One region of the Streptomyces sp. NPDC091682 genome, then DNA from elsewhere that is predicted to be linked to it. Evidence: riboswitches for the same ligand, from Rfam matches in the RefSeq annotation. Region 1 holds a riboswitch; each other region holds the start of a gene.
What was found. Region 1 has a riboswitch for cobalamin ahead of ACIQK6_RS04610 (CoA-acylating methylmalonate-semialdehyde dehydrogenase). Riboswitches for the same ligand answer to the same signal wherever they lie in the genome.

Region 1 (3,300 bases):
AGACGAGGACGCCGTCGCTGCGGCTGAGGCCGCTGCCGCCGTGCTCCTCGCGGACGTAGACGCCGCCGAGCCCGAGGTCCGCCGCCTTGCGGATCACGTCCAGCGGGAAGTGCTTGTCCTGGTCCCAGGTGACGGCGTACGGGCCGAGCTGCTCCTGGGCGAAGTCGAGGGTGACTTCGGCGAGGGCGAGCTGATCGGGGCTGAGGGTGAGGGTCACCGGGCTCATCCCATCGTCGGGATGGTGAAGCTCGCGCCCTCCTTGGCCCCGGAGGGCCAGCGCGAGGTGACGGTCTTGGTGCGGGTGTAGAAGCGGATCGAGTCGGGGCCGTGCTGGTTCAGATCGCCGAAGCCGGACCGCTTCCAGCCGCCGAAGGTGTGATACGCCACGGGGACCGGGATCGGCACGTTGACGCCGACCATGCCGGCGCCCACCCGGCGGGTGAAGTCGCGCGCCGTGTCGCCGTCGCGCGTGAAGATCGCGACGCCGTTGCCGTACGGGTGCTCGGTGGGCAGCCGCAGGGCCTCCTCGTAATCGGCGGCCCGTACGACGGACAGCACCGGGCCGAAGATCTCCTCGCGGTAGATCCGCATCTGCGGGGTCACCCGGTCGAAGAGGGTGGCGCCGGCGAAGAAGCCGTCCTCGTGTCCGGGCAGGGTGAACCCGCGGCCGTCCACGACGAGTTCGGCGCCTTCGGTGGCTCCGATGCCGACGTAGCGGTTCACCCGGTCGAGGGCGTCCCGGCTGACCAGCGGCCCGAAATCGGCCTCGGGGTCGTCGGAGCGGCCCACCCGCAGGGTGGCGATCCGTTCCTTCAACTTTCCGACCAGGGCGTTCGCGGTCTCCTCGCCGACGGGGACGGCGACGGCGATGGCCATGCAGCGCTCGCCCGCGGAGCCGTAGCCGGCGCCGATGAGGGCCTCCACGGCCTGGTCGAGATCGGCGTCGGGCATCACGATCATGTGGTTCTTGGCGCCGCCGAAGCACTGGGCGCGCTTGCCGTGGGCCGCGGCGGTGGCGTAGATGTGCGCGGCGATCGGGGTGGAGCCGACGAAGCCGAGGGCTTGCACGCGCGGGTCTTCCAGGAGGGTGTCGACGGCTTCCTTGCCGCCGTTGACCACATTGAGCACGCCGGGCGGCAGCCCGGCCTCCAGGAACAGTTCGGCGAGGCGCAGCGGTACGGAGGGGTCGCGCTCGGAGGGCTTCAGGATGAAGGAGTTGCCGCAGGCCAGGGCGGGCGCGGCTTGCCACAGGGGGATCATCGCGGGGAAGTTGAAGGGGGTGATCCCGGCGACCACGCCGAGCGGTGAGCGCAGGGAGTGCACGTCGATCCCGGTGCCCGCGTTGTCGGTGAACTCGCCCTTCAGCAGGTGCGGGACGCCGGCGGCGAACTCGACCACCTCCAGACCGCGTTGCAGGTCACCGTGGGCGTCGGCGACGGTCTTGCCGTGTTCGCAGGACAACAGCCTTGCGAGGGAGTCCCGTTCGCCCTCGACCAGCTGGAGGAAGCGCAGCAGGACGCGCGAGCGGCGCTGCGGGTTCCACTGCCCCCAGTCGGCCTGCGCCTCCTCGGCGTTCGCGATGGCGGCCTCGGTGTCGGCCCGCCCCGCGAGCGGGACGCGGGCCTGGACGGAGCCGGTGTTGGGGTCGTACACGTCGGTGAAGAGTCCGGAGGATCCGGTGGTGTGCTTGCCGCCGATGAAATGGGTGAGTTCACGGACCATGGGTGCCTGCTCTCGTCAGGTTGGATCCGGGGATGGCACGACCGACCGGCGGACGGCACCCGATCGGGTGCGCCGCTGGGGAAGGCCGTGGGACTGGGTCGAATGGGACGACCTACGAGCGTGCGAACGTGTGCGCGCGCTCCGCCGGATCACCAGGGTCGTGGGTACAAACCGGTGCCATGCGTGTCTGCTCCATCCTCGTGGACAACACGGAACATCCGCGGCCGGTATCCTGACTCCCGGATCCCCGCGTGCCGCCCGCCTTCCCGACAGACCTCGTCAGTGGCGTGTGGATGGCAGCACACTCCCCGGTCACAGTGGCGGGACCGTGCCGGTTTCTCACCGGCTTCCCTGCACCGCGGACCTTGTGCCACGAACATATAGTTGGACGTCCTAGTAAGTCCAGAGCCGCCGCCGCGCGCCTTCCGTCCGGCCGCGGCGGCCGACCTGTCGTGCCGCCCGTGGGCCTGGCGCCCGCTCAGTTCCGTGCCGGGACGTCGTTCCTGGTCACCGGGTACGGGATGAAGGTGCTGCTGTTCTCGTCGACGGCCAGCGCCCGCCCGAGCGGCGGCACGGCCCGCTGCGGACAGTCGAGGCGTTCGCAGAGGCGGCAACCCATGCCGATGGGGGTGGCGGCCGCCGCGTTGTCGAGGTCGAGTCCGTCGGCGTACACGAGCCGCGAGGCGTGCCGGATCTCGCAGCCGAGCCCGATCGCGAAGGTCTTGCCCGGCTCGCCCCAGCCGCCGCGGTGGCGGGTGACGGCCCGGGCGGTCCACAAGTAGCGCTGCCCGTCGGGCATGGCGGCCACCTGGACGTGGATGCGGCCGGGCGCGGCGAAGGCCTCGTAGACGTTCCACAGCGGGCAGGTGCCGCCCGCGCGGGAGAAGTGGAATCCGGTCGCGGACTGCCTCTTGGACATGTTCCCGGCCCGGTCCACTCGGACGAAGGAGAAGGGCACCCCGCGCAGCCTGGGCCGTTGCAGGGTGCTCAGCCGGTGGCAGACCGTCTCGTAGCCGATCCCGAAGTGGTCGGTGAGTCGCTCGATGTCGTAGCGGAACTCCTCGGCGGCCGCGTGGAAGGCGCGGTACGGGAGGATGAGCGCGCCCGCGAAGTGGTTGGCGATCCCGATCCGCGCGAGGGCGTGGACGGGGGTGCCGGGCTCGAAGTCCTCGGCGGCCAGCCGGTCCAGCTCGTCCCCGTACTCGATCAGCGCCAGCTGGGTGGCCATTCGGAACGCCTGCTGTCCCGGCCGGAGCCGGTTCGACAGGTGCAGGACCCGGGCGGCGGGGTCGTAGTGGTGCAGCCGGTCGGAGTCCGTGGCCGTCCGGATCCCGTGCCGGTCGCCGAGCCGGCGGGTCAGCGCGCGGATGACGTCCCCCGGGCGGATGCCGATCTCGACGGCCAGGTCTTCGGCGGCGACATCGGTGTCGTGGAGGTAGTTCTGCCGCCGGTAGAAGAACTCGCGGATCTCCTCGTGGGGCGAGCGAGGGCTGTCGGTGGCCACGTCCCGGCCGTCGGCGGCGTCGGCGAGGCGCTCGGCCAGGAGCTGGCTGCGCCGGCCCAGGTCCAACAGCACCG
Region 2 (3,300 bases), on a different contig from region 1:
ACGCGGCGGACAGGCCCGCGTTCTTGCCCGGCAGCCACTCCAGGTTGCCGTGCTTGCCCAGGTGGATCATCGCGTCGGCGCCGAAGCCGCCGTCCTCGGCGCGCGCCTGGATCCACCGGTACGCCGCCAGGTAGTGGTGCGAGGGCGGCAGGTCCGGGTCGTGGTAGATCGCGATCGGGTTCTCGCCGAAGCCGCGCGGCGGCTGGATCAGGATGAGGAGGTTCCCGCGGCGCAGCGCCGCGAGCACGATGTCACCCTCCGGGTTCGCGGAGCGGTCCACGAACATGTTGCCCGGGGCCTCGCCCCAGTGCTCGGTGACGCTGTCGCGCAGCTCGGCCGGGAGCTCGGCGAACCAGCGCTTGTAGTCGGCGGCCGGGATCCGGACCGGGTTGCGGGCCAGCTGCTCCTCGGTCAGCCAGTCCTGGTCGTGGCCGCCGGCCTCGATCAGGGCGCGGATCAGCTCGTCGCCGTCGCCCGAGACCAGGCCCGGGATCTCCTCGGTCGGCCCGAAGTCGTAACCGCCGGCGATGAGGGTGCGCAGCAGCTCCACGGCGCTGGCCGGGGTGTCCAGGCCGACCGCGTTGCCGATGCGGGAGTGCTTGGTCGGGTACGCGGAGAGGACCAGCGCGACCTTCTTGTCGCGGCGTTCGATGTGCCGCAGGCGGGCGTGGCGCACGGCGATGCCCGCGACCCGGGCGGCCCGCTCGGGGTCGGCCACGTAGGCGGGCAGGCCGTCGTCGTCGAGCTCCTTGAAGGAGAACGGGACGGTGATCAGACGGCCGTCGAACTCGGGCACCGCGACCTGCGTGGCGGCGTCCAGCGGGGACAGGCCCTCGTCGTTCTCCTCCCAGGCGGAGCGCGACCCGGTCAGGCACAGGGCCTGCAGGATCGGCACTCCGAGGCCGGCGAGCGCGCCCGCGTCCCAGGACTCGTCGTCGCCGCCCGCCGAGGCGGTGGCGGGCTTGGTGCCGCCGGCCGCGAGGACGGTGGTGACGACCGCGTCGGCCGACTCCAGCGCGGCGATCAGCTCCGGCTCGGGGGAGCGCAGGGAGGACACGTACAGGGGCAGCGCCCGGGCGTCGTGGGCCTCGATCGCGTCGCACAGGGCGTGCACGAAGGAAGTGTTCCCGCTCATCTGGTGGGCGCGGTAGTACAGCACGGCGACCCGCGGGCCCGTGGTGGTCCCGGGCGTGCGCTCCAGCGGGCCCCAGGTGGGCGCGGCGGCGGGGGGCTCGAAGCCGTGGCCGGTCAGCAGCACCGTGTCGGACAGGAAGCGGGCCAGCTGCTCCAGGTTGGCCGGGCCGCCGTGGGCGAGGTAGCCGTGCGCCTCGGCCGCGATGCCGATGGGGACCGTGGAGGCCTCCATGAGCTGGGCGTCCGGGGCCTGCTCGCCGGTCAGGACCACGACCGGACGGGTCTGGTCGGGGGCGAGGAGCAGGTCGAGGCCGTCCTGCCAGGCGCGGAGGCCGCCGAGGAGGCGTACGACGACCAGGTCGGCCCCGTCGAGGAGGCCGGGGAGGTCGTCGAGGGGGAGACGGGAGGGGTTCGCGAACCGGTACGGGACGGGTCCGTCCGCCGTGTTCGCCGCGCGGGCGCTGAGCAGATCGGTGTCGGACGTCGACAGCAGCAGGATCATGCGGCGGCAGGCCTTCCTCGGGGTTTCCGCGCCCCGGGCAGTGTTGAGGACAGCGGGAGTTCCTGACTCACCCCGGTCGCCGGATCGCTCCGCGGGGTTCACAGTGGCGGGACCGCGCCGGAATCGCACCGGGCTTCCTCCCATGTCGCCGTCCTCGGCGACGGCGGACCGTGTGGTCCGCCGGAAGGTCATCTTAGGGGCGGGTGGCTGCCGCCGGGATGGCGGGTGGGGTGAGCCCCCGCTGGTTGCGGGTGCGGCGCCGTTGCCGGGGCTCTGCCCCGGACCCCGCGCCTCAAACTCCGGCGGGGCTGAACGGGCCGGGTGGCGCCGGACGGGCCGGGCAGGGCCGGGTGGGCAGCGCCGGGCAGGGCCGGGTGGGCCAGAAGGGTGGCTTGGGCGGTGCTGGGGGCGAATGTCGCTGGTGGGGGTGGTGACGGACACAGGTCGGGGGGACCCAATCGTGGGTATGCTCGCGGCCATGCCCCAGCCCCCTTCAGCCGCATCGCGGGACGAACCCGTCATACGGGAGCGTGGTGACGCCTGCCCGGGCGCGCTGCGGCTGCACGCGGCGGACGACGGGTTCCTGGCGCGGGTCCGGCTGCCGGGCGGGCTGCTCACCGTGGAGCAGGCGTCGGCGCTGGCGCTCGCCGCCGACCGGTTCGGGGACGGGCACCTGGAGCTGACCTCGCGCGGCAACGTGCAGCTGCGCGGACTGGCCGACGGGTGCGGCGGCGGGCTCGCGGAGCTGCTGGACGGGGCCGGGCTGCTCCCCGCGCCGAGCCACGAGCGGGTACGGAACATCGTGGCGACGCCCCTGTCCGGCCTGGACGGGCCGGAGGGCCCGGAGGGCCTGGACCGGCCCGACGCGCTGGCCCGGGCCATGGAGTTCGACCGGCTGCTGTGTGCGAGCCCCTGGGCGGCCGCGCTGTCCGGACGCTTCCTGTTCGCCTTCGACGACGGGCGCGGCGACGTGGCCGCGCTCGGCCCCGACGTGACCGTCCTCGGCCGCCCCGACGACCGGGCGCTGGTCAGGCTCGGCCGGACCCCCGACGCCGTGGAGCTCGCCGGCCGGGACACCCCCGGGGCGGCACTTGCGGCCGCCCGGTACTTCCTCGACGCCGCCGCCGCGGCCGGTACCCAGGCCTGGCGGGTCTCCGAACTGCCCGCCGAACACGCCCTGAAAGCAACCGAGTTCGCACGGCGCCTCGATACCGCCGGGATCGCCGCGACGCCGGTCGGCGCCGTGGACTGGCCGTACGCCGCGCCGCCCCGGCCGTCCGGCGCCGGCGGGCACGACGGCGCCACCCTGTGCGTACTGCCCCCGCTCGGCCGGCTCGACACCGCGCAGTGGCGCCTCCTGGCGCAGGTCGCGGACGGGGGGAGCGGCCAACTGCGCGTCACCCCGTGGCGCAGCGTCATCGTGCCCGGGGCCCGTGCCGACGGCGCCGCCCGCATCGAGGACGCCGGGCTGGTCATCACCCCCGACAGCGCCTGGGAGTCCGTCACCGCCTGTACCGGCCGGCCCGGTTGTGCGAAGTCCCGCGCGGACGTGCGCGCCGACGCGCGGGCCGTCGCCGACCGGGCGCGCGGTCCGCTGCCCGTGCACTGGTCCGGCTGCGAGCGCCGCTGCGGGCATCCGCGCGGCACCGCCTGGGTGGACCTGG
Region 3 (3,300 bases), on a different contig from region 1:
GCCGCGCCGGGCGGGGGGCCGCCCCCGGGGGGGGGGGGGGGGGGGGGGGGGGGGGGGGGGGCCCCCCCCCCCCCCCGGGGGGGGGGCCCCTCGGCCGTGGTCAGCGCACCCAGTCCTTGAGGGGCTCGGTCGGGAGGGTGATGCCGACGGGGTCGGGGAGCTTGACGTCCTTGCCGAAGGGGACGGTGCGGACGGTCTCGTACCGATGCCCGTCGGGTTCACTGTGGACCGAGACCTCACAGCTGTCCCTGTCGATCAGCAGATAGACGGGAATGCCGGTCTCGGCGAAGGCCCGCGGCTTCTCGATCCGGTCACGGCGGTCGGTGTCGGAGTCGTACGAAGTGACCTCCACGACCATCAGAACAGCGTCCGGGGCAACCCACTCGCCCTGCGCCTTCATGAAGCCGCTCGGCGCCAGGACCCCATCCGGCCGGGCACGCCCATCGCGATACTGCTGCACCTGCAAACCTTGCTCGCCATAGAGGAAGAGCTCAGGACGATGCTGGATGCAGATGCGCATGAGCCACTCGATGATCAGTCCGTGGTCCCCGTCCGGCACCGCCTTAACCCCCAGCTTCCCATCGATGAATTCCAACCGCAGCCCCTCCACCTCTCTGGCGCCTATACGCGCGAGGGTCTCGAACTCCTCGGTCAGCATGTGGGGGCGGTCGGTCATCACGGTCATGCCTCGCTCACCTTCCTCGACGGTGCTGCTTCCGACGATAGCGCCGGGCGTGGACACCCGTCCTGCACACTCGACCGCATGGACATGGTGATCAGAACGGCGGTGCCCGCCGACTACGCGGAGCTGGGCGAGATCACGGCGCGGGCCTACCTCGCCGACGGGCACCTGGACTTCAACGAGGACGACGCCTACCTGAACGTGCTGCGCGACGTGGCCGGCCGGGCCGCCCGGGCCGAGGTGCTCGTCGCCGAGCGGGACGGACGGTTGCTGGGCGGTGTGACGTTCGCCGCTCCGGGCAGTCCGCTCGCCGACGTCGCGGCCCCCGACGAGGCGGAGTTCCGGATGCTCGCGGTGGCCCACGAGGCGCGCGGCCAGGGCGTCGGCGAGGCTCTGGTGCGGGCTTGCATCGAGCGGGCGCGGGCCGTGGAGGGCGTGCGCGGCCTGGCCCTGTCCACCCAGCGCAGCATGGCCGGCGCCCATCGGATCTACGCGCGCCTGGGCTTCGTACGCACTCCGGGGCGGGATTGGGCGCCGATCGAGGGCCTGACACTCCTCACTTACCGGCTCAAGCTGTAGCCACGCCGACACTACATGTGGGGGTTACCGCACAGGGCCGCCCCCACATGTATGCTCATGCCTGCTGTCGCTGCAGGGGAATCCGGTGCGAATCCGGAACTGTCCCGCAACGGTATGAAGTGTCCGGCTACCGGACGCCAAGTCCGATGACCTGCCGACAGCGCGCCCGGCTCGACCGAACCGGGTGCCGATTCGTCCGGGCCTCGCGGTTGGGCCGGTGGACGCCATGCGGGGTACGCGTTCTCGTCGCGCCCGCGTGCGCCCGCTCGCGCCCCGCCCCGCCGATGACCGGGCCGAGCGAGGGAGAGCTCCCGCCGTGACCATCGCGCCTTCCGCACCGCGCGCCGAGTCCACTTCTGGCGACAACACCGAGGGCCCGGGGGCCACGCTGCTGCGTACCCTCACCGAACTGACGGCGGACCTCCCCGACACCGACCCCGGCCGGGTCGCGGCCTCCGCGCTGCGCGGCCGCAGCTCCGCGGCCGACGACGCCGAACTGCGCGGGCTGGCCACGGAGGCCGCCGCCGGTCTGATCTCGGAGGACCCGGCCTACTCCCGGCTCGCCGCCCGCCTGCTGACGCTGGCCGTGCGCGACGAGGCCGCGAGCCAGGGCTCCACCTCCTTCTCGGCCTCCGTCGAGGTCGGCCACCGCGAGGGCCTCATCGCCGACCGCACCGCCGAGTTCGTCCGCACCCACGCGGCCCGGCTCGACTCGCTCGTCGAGCTGACCCTCGCCGAGGGCGCCGACGACCGCTTCGGCTTCTTCGGTCTGCGCACCCTGCACAGCCGCTACCTGCTGCGCCACCCGATCACCCGTCAGGTCATCGAGACCCCGCAGTACTTCATGCTGCGCGTGGCCTGCGGCCTGGCCGCCGACGAGAGCGTCCAGGCAGTGGAGGAAGTGGCCTCGCTGTACCGGCTGATGAGCCGCCTGGACTACCTGCCGTCCTCCCCCACGCTCTTCAACTCCGGCACCCGGCACCCGCAGATGTCCTCCTGCTACCTGCTGGACTCCCCGCTGGACGAGCTCGACTCGATCTACGACCGCTACCACCAGGTCGCGCGCCTGTCCAAGCACGCCGGCGGCATCGGCCTCTCGTACTCCCGCATCCGCGCCCGCGGTTCGCTGATCCGCGGCACCAACGGCCACTCCAACGGCATCGTGCCGTTCCTGAAGACCCTCGACGCCTCCGTCGCCGCCGTGAACCAGGGTGGCCGCCGCAAGGGCGCCGCCGCCGTCTACCTGGAGACCTGGCACGCGGACATCGAGGAGTTCCTGGAGCTCCGCGACAACACCGGTGAGGACCAGCGCCGCACCCACAACCTGAACCTGGCCCACTGGGTGCCGGACGAGTTCATGCGCCGCGTGAACGCAGACGCCGAGTGGTCGCTGTTCTCCCCGGCCGACGTGCCCGAGCTGGTCGACCTGTGGGGCGACGAGTTCGACGCCGCCTACCGCAAGGCCGAGGCGGACGGCCTGGCCCGCAAGACCATGCCGGCGCGCGACCTGTACGGCCGGATGATGCGCACCCTCGCGCAGACCGGCCAGGGCTGGATGACCTTCAAGGACGCCTCCAACCGCACGGCGAACCAGACGGCCGAGCCGGGCACCGTCGTGCACTCCTCGAACCTGTGCACCGAAATCATCGAGGTCACCAACGACGGCGAGACGGCCGTCTGCAACCTCGGTTCGGTCAACCTGGGCGCGTTCGTCGTGGACGGCGAGATCGACTGGGAGCGGATCGACGAGACCGTCCGCACGGCCGTCACCTTCCTCGACCGCGTCGTGGACATCAACTTCTACCCGACCGAGCAGGCCGGCCGCTCCAACGCCCGCTGGCGCCCGGTGGGCCTGGGCGCGATGGGCCTCCAGGACGTCTTCTTCAAGCTGAAGCTGCCCTTCGACTCTCCCGAGGCGAAGGCCCTGTCCACCAAGCTCTCCGAGCGCATCATGCTGGCCGCCTACGAGGCCTCCTGCGACCTCGCCGAGCGCAGCGGCCCGCTCCCGGCCTGGGAGCAGACCCGTACCGCCCGCGGTG
Region 4 (3,300 bases), on a different contig from region 1:
GTCGATGTCCCCGACCACGACCACCGGGAACCGCGCGGCCCGCGCGATCCCCATGTTCACGATGTCGGTCCGGCGCAGGTTGATCTCGGCCGGGCTTCCCGCCCCCTCGCAGATCACGGCGTCATACGTGCCCCGCAACTGCTCCAGGCAGTCCGTGACGATGCCGAGCAGCTGCTCCTGGCGCCCGCCGTGGTAGCCGCGGGCGCTCATCTCGCCCACCGGCTTGCCCAGCAGCACCACTTGACTGCTGCGGTCGCTGCCCGGCTTGAGCAGCACCGGGTTCATCAGTGCCGTCGGCTCCACGCGGGCCGCCTGGGCCTGCATCGCCTGGGCGCGCCCGATCTCGGCGCCCTCCAGCGTCACGAAGGAGTTCAGCGACATGTTCTGCGCCTTGAAGGGCGCGACCTTCACGCCCTGTCTGGCCAGCCAGCGGCAGATGCCCGCCGTGACCACGCTCTTGCCCGCGTCCGACGTGGTGCCCGCGACCAGCAGACCGCCGCCGCGCTTCGCGCCGCTCATGCGCGTCCCCCTCGTACTCGTGTCACGAGCAGCCGGGCGGCCACGCAGGCGCCGAGGGCCAGCCAGGTCACCTGCCGCGACAGCCGTACCGCACGCTCGATGTCCGCGACCTCCACCGGCCGCCCCGCCCCGCCGTTCAGTACGGCCCGGTGCTCGACCCGGCCGCCGTACGCGAGGGTGCCGCCCAGTCTGACGCCCAGCGCCCCGGCGAAGGAGGCCTCGACGGGTCCAGCGTTCGGGCTCGGGTGCGCGGCGGCGTCCGCGCGCCAGGCCCGTACGGCGCCCCGCCGGTCGGGGCCGGCCAGTACGGCGGCGACCGCCGTCAGCCGGGCTCCCGGCCAGCCGGCCAGGTCGTCGAGCCGGGCGGAGGCCCAGCCGTAGCGCAGGTAGCGGGGGGACTTGTGGCCGACCATCGCGTCCAGGGTGTTCACGGCGCGGAAGGCCAGCAGTCCGGGGACTCCGGCGACGGCGCCCCACACGAGGGCGCCGACCACCGCGTCGGAGGTGTTCTCGGCGACGGACTCCACGACGGCGCGGGCCATCTGCTGCCCGTCCAGGGCCTGCGGGTCGCGTCCGCACAGGTGGGGCAGCCGCTCCCGGGCCACCTCGGCGTCCCCGGCGGCGAGCGCGCCGCCGATGGCGCGGGCCTCCCGGCCCAGGGAGGTGCCGCCCACGACGGCCCAGGTGGCGGCGGCGGTCAGGGCGATACGGGCGGCCGCGGGCCGGGAGCGCACGGCTCGGGCGCCCAGCACTCCGACGGCGGCCGCGCCCCCGGCGCACACCAGGGTGTGCAGGAGGCCCCGGGCGCGGTCGTCGCGCCACAGGGAGCGTTCGACGGCGGTGGCGGCCCGTCCGAAGGCGGCCACGGGGTGCCCTCGGCGCGGATCCCCGAGGATCCGGTCGCCGATCAGGCCCGCCGTGGCGCCGTACGCAAAGACGCGATCGGCACGCATGGTGGCAGGTATGTCCTCACTCAGGGTCCGCGCCCTGGTTCGACGTGTCCGGCGGCGAGAGTTCCTGGCTCCCGGGACGCACGCACGGCGTGCGGTTCCGGTGACAGTGGCGGGACCGCGCCGGATTCGCACCGGACTTCCTCTCCATGCCGCCGTATTGGCTCCGGCAGTCCACCACGCACGTCGAAGGCCCGTCAACTCGCCGTTGACCTGCGGCGCGGCAGGGGCACGGGATGCGAAAAGCTCCCTCCGGGACAAACCCGGAGGGAGCCTTCACGCCCGGTCGGCCGCGGGGCGGCGGATCAGGCGACGATCAGGTAGATCCCGTAGCCCACGGCCGCCGCGATGACGGCGAAGCAGGCGTACGCGCCGCTGCGGGCGAGGGTGGCGGTGCCGCCCTGCTCGGTGGCGGTCTCGTGCTTGGACAGGCCCACCAGGCCCAGGGTGAAGAGGGTCACGAGGGCGACGGTGGCGAAGAGGCTGACCCCGAAGACGGAGCCGAGCGCTTCCCAGTCGATCTTCATACTGCCGCTTTCTGAATGTCCGGGTCTGTGTCTCTGTCTCGGTCAGACCGCGGCGGCCGGAGCCGCCGGGGTCTGCGTCGCGGCCGGGATGGTGGCCTTGAGGGCTTCGTCCGTGACCTCGGCGGTCGTTGCCGCGGCGGTGGTGGTGCCGGCGGCGGCGACGGTCGGCGGGACGGTGACCGCGGCGATCGCCGTGGTGACGACACCCGGCTCCTCGGCGCGGGCCTGCTCCACCTCGTTGACGTTGTTGTGGTCGACGACCTGGCGGCGCGAGATGAGCCAGATGGCCAGGCAGGAGCCGACCAGGAAGACCGTGACCGCGGCGATGCCGACGTCACCGATGCGCATGACCAGCTCGGCACCGGCCGAGACCAGCGCGGCGGCCGGCAGGGTCAGGCCCCAGGCGACGAACATGCGGGTCGCGGTGGACCAGCGGACCACACCGCCCTTGCGGCCCAGGCCCGCACCCATGACCGCACCGGAGCACGAGTGGGTGGTGGAGAGCGAGAAGCCCAGGTTCGAGGAGGCGAGGATGACGGACGCGGCCGAGGTCTGGGCGGCGAAGCCCTGCTGCGGGTGCAGGTCGGTCAGGCCGCTGCCCATGGTGCGGATGATGCGCCAGCCGCCCAGGTAGGTGCCCATCGCGATGGCCATACCGGCGGAGACGATGACCCAGACCGGCGGGTTCGCGTCGGGCGCGATCGCGCCGCCGGCGATGAGGGCCAGGGTGATGATGCCCATCGTCTTCTGCGCGTCGTTGGTGCCGTGCGCGAGGGAGACGAGACCGGCCGAGGCGATCTGGCCGGCGCGGTATCCCTTGGCGGAGGTCTTCTCGCCGACCTTGTTCCCCAGCTTGTACGTGACCTTGGCGGCCAGGTACGCGGCGATGCCGGCCACCAGCGGGGCGGCGATCGCGGGGATGAGGACCTTGGTGATGACGACGCTGCCGTTGACCGCGCCGATGCCGGCGGAGGCGACCGCGGCACCGATGAGGCCACCCATCAGGGCGTGCGAGGAGCTGGAGGGAAGACCGACCAGCCAGGTGACGAGGTTCCAGAGGATCGCTCCGACCAGGGCGGCGAAGATCACCTCTGGCTGGATGCCCTCCTCGTTGACGAGCCCCTTGGAGATCGTCTTGGCGACCTCCACGGACATGAACGCGCCGACGAGGTTGAGCACGGCGGACATGGCCACCGCCGTCTTGGGCTTGAGGGCGCCGGTCGAGATGGTGGTAGCCATCGCGTTGGCTGTGTCGTGGAAACCGTTCGTGAAGTCGAACACGAGAGCGGTAATGATCACGATCC

Region 2: it holds a riboswitch for cobalamin, as region 1 does, so the genes downstream of both, cobN (cobaltochelatase subunit CobN) here and ACIQK6_RS04610 (CoA-acylating methylmalonate-semialdehyde dehydrogenase) in region 1, are expected to answer to the same signal.
Region 3: it holds a riboswitch for cobalamin, as region 1 does, so the genes downstream of both, ACIQK6_RS22870 (ribonucleoside-diphosphate reductase subunit alpha) here and ACIQK6_RS04610 (CoA-acylating methylmalonate-semialdehyde dehydrogenase) in region 1, are expected to answer to the same signal.
Region 4: it holds a riboswitch for cobalamin, as region 1 does, so the genes downstream of both, ACIQK6_RS13200 (cobalamin biosynthesis protein) here and ACIQK6_RS04610 (CoA-acylating methylmalonate-semialdehyde dehydrogenase) in region 1, are expected to answer to the same signal.

What each region holds. Positions count from the first base shown of each region.
Region 1 covers NZ_JBIVTH010000002.1:40,859-44,158, reverse strand. Annotated here, with positions in the region: gene ACIQK6_RS04615 (acyl-CoA dehydrogenase family protein) at 1-226, opposite strand, end outside; gene ACIQK6_RS04610 (CoA-acylating methylmalonate-semialdehyde dehydrogenase) at 223-1,722, opposite strand; cobalamin riboswitch at 1,927-2,112, opposite strand; gene ACIQK6_RS04605 (short-chain fatty acyl-CoA regulator family protein) at 2,201-3,300, opposite strand, start outside.
Region 2 covers NZ_JBIVTH010000003.1:233,396-236,695, reverse strand. Annotated here, with positions in the region: gene cobN (cobaltochelatase subunit CobN) at 1-1,636, opposite strand, end outside; cobalamin riboswitch at 1,672-1,834, opposite strand; gene ACIQK6_RS09105 (cobalamin biosynthesis protein CobG) at 2,115-3,300, shown strand, end outside.
Region 3 covers NZ_JBIVTH010000010.1:19-3,318, forward strand. Annotated here, with positions in the region: gene ACIQK6_RS22860 (Uma2 family endonuclease) at 101-685, opposite strand; gene ACIQK6_RS22865 (GNAT family N-acetyltransferase) at 764-1,261, shown strand; cobalamin riboswitch at 1,306-1,435, shown strand; gene ACIQK6_RS22870 (ribonucleoside-diphosphate reductase subunit alpha) at 1,578-3,300, shown strand, end outside.
Region 4 covers NZ_JBIVTH010000005.1:39,558-42,857, reverse strand. Annotated here, with positions in the region: gene ACIQK6_RS13205 (cobyric acid synthase) at 1-519, opposite strand, end outside; gene ACIQK6_RS13200 (cobalamin biosynthesis protein) at 516-1,472, opposite strand; cobalamin riboswitch at 1,508-1,655, opposite strand; gene ACIQK6_RS13195 (hypothetical protein) at 1,775-1,996, opposite strand; gene ACIQK6_RS13190 (anion permease) at 2,039-3,300, opposite strand, start outside.